DNA from 2 places in the Paenibacillus sp. Y5S-9 genome. Region 2 is predicted to be linked to the other one. Evidence: predicted binding sites of a transcription regulator. Region 2 holds the regulator's gene; the other holds the start of a gene.
What was found. The regulator Rex, encoded in region 2, represses fermentation and respiration genes when NADH is low (regulators of the CRP and FNR family bind a similar motif). The targets are predictions, from matches to a motif close to TTGTGAAATATTTCACAA.
Positions count from the first base shown of each region.

Region 1: adhE (bifunctional acetaldehyde-CoA/alcohol dehydrogenase) is a predicted target of Rex. The motif match lies at 2,165-2,182, and genes of this name have one in related genera.

Region 1 covers NZ_CP145887.1:4,543,824-4,547,252, reverse strand. Annotated here, with positions in the region: gene V6669_RS20040 (hypothetical protein) at 1-113, shown strand, start outside; gene V6669_RS20035 (hypothetical protein) at 311-1,024, shown strand; gene V6669_RS20030 (Crp/Fnr family transcriptional regulator) at 1,116-1,832, opposite strand; gene adhE (bifunctional acetaldehyde-CoA/alcohol dehydrogenase) at 2,263-3,429, shown strand, end outside.
Region 2 covers NZ_CP145887.1:4,308,216-4,311,644, reverse strand. Annotated here, with positions in the region: gene dinG (ATP-dependent DNA helicase DinG) at 1-1,139, shown strand, start outside; gene V6669_RS18890 (redox-sensing transcriptional repressor Rex) at 1,364-2,017, shown strand; gene V6669_RS18885 (amidohydrolase) at 2,004-3,311, shown strand; gene V6669_RS18880 (DUF5590 domain-containing protein) at 3,351-3,429, shown strand, end outside.

The sequences.
Region 1 (3,429 bases), 240 kb from region 2:
AAGGGCGATTGCTGACGGGGGTATACGTATCTGAGGAGCAGTTCTTCGGGCTTAATCCATATCTGAAAGATGGCGATGGAGGACGGACATATATGCAGGCTAGTGTCCAGTGATAACGTAACCAATTCGAACATAAAATTGAATTAGATTGGAGAGCCTGTGTGCAGGCTCTCTTTCTTGTACAAGCCCTATTTGGAGGGGACACCCTATAAAAGTAACGGCTTTGACACTTTTTTTTGCCGAAAGTTGTGCCATAATAGAGGTTATGGACAACAGGGTGAATGATTTTACGCAGGGTGGTGTTACCTACATGATGAAGAAAATCCCCGGTTACATAGGTGTATGTTTGCTCCTACTGGCGATCTTGGCTGGTTGTAGTGAGACACAGCCTTCTGAGCAGCCAATTGTCAAGGAGACAGAAACAGCGAATACGATCACAGTGGCTGTAGATGGCAGTACATTTTTGCCTGATGCAACAAAGTCCATTAAGCGAGATTTTAGTGAGGGTTTGACACTCAAAAAAGCATTACTCAATAGCGGACTGGTAGATTTTACGGCAGATGGCAAACGGATTCAATCCGTCGGAGAAGTTTCTCTGGATTCTTCGCTTAGCTGGGCTGTCAAATTAAATGGCAAGGATATTGAACAGGAAGATTGGGACATGGAGCTTCATGCCAAAGATGAAGTAATCATTTACGTGAAAGCCGCTGACAGTGGGGGAGATGGCGTTGCATATCAGACAACGTTACTCAAGGTTAGCGGTGGAAACATTATGCCAACCCTTAATCGTCAATATGCCGGCGTCTACGTTCAAGAGTGCACAGTTCGCGATGTGTTGAAGTCCAGCGGCATTGTAAGAATGTCTGAGAATAACAAATTTGTCGTTTCGGTCGAGAATGTCACGCCTCGTATGAATGAGCGGTGGGTCATTATGGTGAATGACAAAGAATTAATGGAAAATGGTCTGGACATGAAATTGAATCCACGTGATGCGGTGAAACTTGAATTGACCAATGCATCCTAAGCATACCAAGAAGCCCAATCTCTTTTTAGAGAACTGGGCTTTTTTTCATTCATTAAATATATAAGCAATATCCGATTAGCATAGTCAAATATTAAATACGACAGATCTCGTTCGGGCAAAGTTCACAGTGACAGATCCCTTGCAGCATCTTCAGATCTTTGATAACAATCATGCCATTGTCGTATTCAATCGCATCTTTCTTACGCAGGTCGCTTAACATGCGGTTTACACTTTCACGAGTGGCTCCAATCATATTGGACAGATCCGTGTGGGTAATTTTTTTGTGAATAATGACATGCTCTCCATGAGGCTCACCATACGAATTCGACAACCGAATGAGGGTGGAGCAGAGTGCACCCGGTTTACCGTATAACATGAGATCCCGGAATTTGGTCTGTGTCAACCGGTGGTGGATGCCCATCCATTTCATAAAGTCGATCGCGAAGTCACAATGCTGGCAGATTAACATCTCCAGGTCTTTATGCTCCAGTACACCGATCTCACTGTCCTCTAATACTTCCGCTGAGAAGCTGTGTTTAGAGCCAAAGAAGGGATCAGCCTGCCCAATCATATCACCGGATTGATACATGTACATGATCAGTTCCTTGCCTTCATCCGTGGATTTGGTGATCTGGGCACGACCCCGTTTCATATAATAAAGTTTGTCAGAGATGTCGCCTTCCCAGTACAGATGTGTACCTTCCGGATAGGTTCTATCTTTCATGGTAACCAGCAGATGGTTGAAATTTGCTTCCGAGAAACAGTTGGTATTACCGCGCTTTTCCAGTACAGTGGTTAGTTCTCTCATAAGTCTATCTCCCCTTTATGTCCATCGGACGACCTTCTGTAATAAGCAGTAGCCTCCGAGGTTCGCCGCAAACCGTTGCCGTCCTGATCAGGGTCATCTCGGCCGGGAGGAAGGACGGTACAAATTGCGGTGGTTCAATTTTTAAGTTCAGTATATACCTAATCTTACCGTTTGAGGGGGAAGGAAAGGAGGCAAAAATGACGAAATTTCAAACATTGTGATTAAATTCACTTTTAATGGAGACGATGAATTTTACAGCCCTATATTTTAAATAGGAAGTGAAAATGGTCGTATGAAGGACACTACAAAACTTAAATTAAATTTGTTATACTTTGTGAAAAAAATCACATAATTAAGTTTATTGTCATGTTACGATGTGAATGTAAACGAGAGAGACAAACTAATACGAACCTTTAGGAGGATGAGGGAGATGGCTGTAAAGAACGAAGTCGCCCCAGCAAAAGAACCGACAGCAGGTCAGTATATTCAAACGTTAATCGACAAAGCGAATAAAGCACACGCCGCATTCATGAAGATGGACCAAAAGCAGATTGACCGGATTGTGCAAGCAATGGCGCTTGCGGGTCTGGATAAACACATGATGCTCGCCAAGATGGCCGTAGAAGAAACAGGCCGCGGAGTGTATGAGGATAAAATCACCAAAAATATATTTGCAACAGAATATGTGTACCACAGCATCAAGTATGACAAAACCGTAGGTGTGATTGAAGATAACGAATATGAGAGCTTCCAGAAAATTGCGGAGCCGGTCGGCATCATCATGGGTATTACACCAGTAACCAATCCAACATCAACAACGATGTTTAAAGCACTGATCTCCATCAAGACGCGTAACCCAATCATCTTTGGTTTCCACCCATCTGCACAGAATTGTAGCCGGGAAGCTGCCAAAATCCTGCTGGAAGCGGCTGTGAAACATGGTGCACCAGCAGATTGTATTCAGTGGATTGATGATCCTTCCATGGATCGTACAAACGAACTGATGAATCACAATGATGTGGCTCTCATTCTGGCAACAGGCGGATCAGGCATGGTACGTGCAGCGTATAGCTGTGGTAAACCTGCACTGGGCGTAGGACCGGGTAACGTTCCTTGCTTTATCGAGAAAAGCGCGGATATCAATCAGGCAGTAACGGATTTGATTCTGTCCAAGTCTTTCGACAACGGCATGATCTGTGCTTCTGAACAAGCGGTGATCATTGAAGAACCGATCTTTGATCAAGTGAAGAAAAAAATGATTGCAAATGGCTGTTACTTTGTTAACAAAGATGAAGCAGCAAAATTGACAGCAGGTGCGATTAATGCCGAGAAATGTGCGGTGAACCCGGCGATTGTTGGTCAATCTGCGGTGAGCATTGCGAAATTGTGCGGTATTGAAGTTCCAGCAGGCACCAAAATTCTCGTGGCCGAGATTGAAGGGGTAGGTACAAAATTCCCATTGTCGGCTGAGAAATTAAGCCCGGTACTGGCTTGTTACAAAGTTAAAACGGCAGCAGAGGGCATTGAACGTGCAGCAGAAGTGGTTGCTTTTGGCGGCATGGGTCACTCTTCGGTTATCCACTCCACAAATGAAGAA
Region 2 (3,429 bases):
CTCAGAAACCTGCAAAATGGCAGGAGTTGCAGGATCTGGAGAACCAGATCTATGTGACTCTGGGCGATTTGGTTCGCAAAGGGGACAAATTGCTGCTTGAAGTGAAAGAGGATCAGGATGATTATCAATCGGATAGTCTGATTACGGACATTACAGGATTACTGAAAGATCTGACCACATTGAAGGAGAATCTACGTTTCTTCATGCGAATGGATGACGCCAAAACGGTGTACTGGATGGAAGCCAGCGGCCAGTTCCGCAGTAAATCACTCCAGCTGTATGCCGTACCTGTAGATGTCAGTGCACAACTAAAGGATTTGTTTTTTGATAAAAAGAAAAGTGTTGTGCTTACTTCGGCTACGCTCTCTGTGGATAAGTCATTCCAGTTCATGATTGAGCAGCTCGGCTTACAGGAAGCCTCTGAGAATAATCGGTTGTTAACGTCGATGCTGCCATCACCTTTCAACTATCGCGATCAGGCACTTCTGGTGATTCCGCGTGATTTCCCAAGTGTGAAGGGTAGTGTGGGTGATGCGCACTTTGTTAATATGCTGGTGCAATCACTCGCAGAGACGGCAATTGCTACGCGTGGACGCATGATGGTTCTGTTTACTTCATACAAGATGTTGCGACAGGTCTATGATCCGCTGAAGGAGGCGCTGTCTGGCAACGACATCTCGTTGCTTGGTCAAGGCGTTGATAGTGGAAGTCGTTCCAAATTGACTCGCAGGTTCCAAGATGCCAAAGCAACAGTACTTCTGGGCACAAGCAGCTTCTGGGAGGGGGTAGATATCCCGGGAGAGGCTCTAACCTGTCTCGCTATAGTGCGACTGCCTTTCCAGCCGCCGAATCATCCGTTGGTGGAAGCCAAGAGTGAGTTGCTTCAGGAACAGAAGAAAAATCCGTTCATGAAACTGTCAGTGCCACAAGCGGTCATTCGTTTCAAGCAGGGATTTGGCCGATTGGTGCGTACAGCAAAGGACAGAGGAATTGTCATTGTTTATGATACACGTGTGATTGAAGCGTACTATGGTAAATTCTTTTTATATTCATTACCAGGTCCCAAAATGGAGCATATGCTCACGGAGCAGATGGTTCCACGAATCACCGAGTGGTTGGAAAAACCTGCTAATGAATAAGAATAATGGTTGTTTTGTTCGTTAAATCATTGCATGACACTATCGTTTGGCGTTAAACTTTATTAGATATTTCCGTATCCGATTAAAGCAGTTGCACGTAAGAACTTATAACCTAAATTACAAGGAGCATTCTGTATAAAATGTCACGTCTATCATTGAGTTTATACAGAATGCTCATCTTTTCATCTATTATTTTATCGTGGCCTTGGTAAGGGGGAGCAAGAATGAAATCGGATAAAATTTCGGAAGCGGTGGTACGACGTCTGCCTGTATACTTGCGCTATTTGAGCGAGTTGCACCAGCGTGAGGTGGCTACTGTTTCTTCTCAAGAGCTTGGACAAAGGCTGGATCTGAATCCGGCCCAAATTCGTAAAGACCTGGCTTACTTCGGTGATTTTGGTCGTAAAGGGATCGGGTATGATGTATCCTATTTGATCGAGAAAATTCGTCACATTCTCAAAATCGATCAGCAAATTAATGTAGCTCTGGTAGGTGCGGGTAACCTCGGACAGGCCTTGTCCAACTACAACGCATATCTGAAAGACAACATGAAGATTGTTGCTGTATTTGATGCATATGGACCGAAGATTGGTAGTCAAATCAACAGTTTGACGGTAAAACCAATGAATGAATTGACGGAAGCGGTTAAAACGGATAACATCCGCATCGGTATTATTACAGTTCCAGATACGGAAGCTCAAAATGTAGCCGATCAGCTTATTGAATCGGGAATTGAAGCGATCCTTAATTTTGCACCAACAATTCTAAAAACACCGCCGCATATCCGCATTCACCATGCTGACTTTACAACGGATCTGCTTAGTTTGGCCTATTACTTGGAGACTGGAAAGGACGACGAGGAAGATGACAACAAATAGATGGGTAATTCACAACGGCAAATTTGCCGTTAATGAAGGCGGCACAACATGGAACGTGGTCCACGGATACATGGTTGTTGAGAATGACAAGATTGTGCATATTGGTGAGACATTGCCGGATGAAGACAAAAATTGTACCAAAGTGGATGGAAAAGGACTGTTCTTCCTGCCGGGTCTGATCAATACGCATGGTCATGCAGCGATGTCGTTGCTCAGAGGGCACGGAGACGATCTTGCGTTGCAAGTATGGTTGCAGGAAAAAATGTGGCCGATGGAAGCGAAAATGACTTCAGAAGACGTATATTGGGGAACTTCACTATCGGTGCTTGAAATGTTGAAAGGCGGAACTACAGCTTTCCTGGACATGTACGATCACATGGATCAAGTTGCCAAAGTTGTGGAGCAATCCGGCGTTAGAGCAGCACTGGCACGTGGTGTGATTGGGCTATGCTCGGAAGAAGAGCAACTGCGGAAGCTGGAGGAGTCGGCAGCGTTTGCACGTGAGTGGAATGGACAGGCAGATGGTCGAATTACAACCGTAATCTCGCCACACGCACCATATACATGCCCTCCTGACTACATAGAGAAGCTTGTACAGGTCGCGAACGACCTAAACCTTCCTCTTCATACACATATGTCGGAAACGCTTCGTGAAGTCGAGCAGAACGTGGCTGATTATGGACTGCGTCCTGTAGCACATCTGGAGAAACTGGGCTTTTTCTCCCGTCCATCCCTGGTTGCACATGCGGTGCATCTGAATGACGAAGAGATTGAGATTCTGGCTCGTCATGATGTGGCTGTATCCCATAACCCGGGAAGTAACCTGAAACTCGCTTCCGGTGTTGCGCGTGTACCTGCGTTGCTGAAAGCAGGAGTTACCGTGTCACTCGGAACTGACGGACCAGCAAGTAACAACAACCTGGATATGTTCGAGGAAATGAGACTGGCTGCGTTGATTCATAAAGGCGTGTCTGGTGACCCGACGGCAGTGCCAGCGGGTGAAGCATTACTACTCGGAACTTCATATGGCGCCAAATCCATCTTCTTGAACAATACTGGAGCGCTTCAGGTCGGCATGAAGGCTGATTTTATCGCCTTGGACATTGAACAAGCACATTTCTATCCACATACAGACCTGATCTCACATACGATCTACTCGGCTTCTGCCAAAGATGTAGAGCACGTATGGGTGGATGGGAAACAAGTGGTGAAACATGGCGAATGTCTGACGCTGGATGAAGAGCGTATTTTGCGTGAGTCTCAATTGGCATTTGATGGTCTGCTTGCTCGTTAATTGCAGGATAGAGCATCATAGGGAAAGGAAGTTCGACTTTTGAAGAAAAAAAAGAAGTGGATATGGATTTCGCTGCTTGCACTGGTTCTGATTCTGTTTGGACTTCAGCGTTATTACG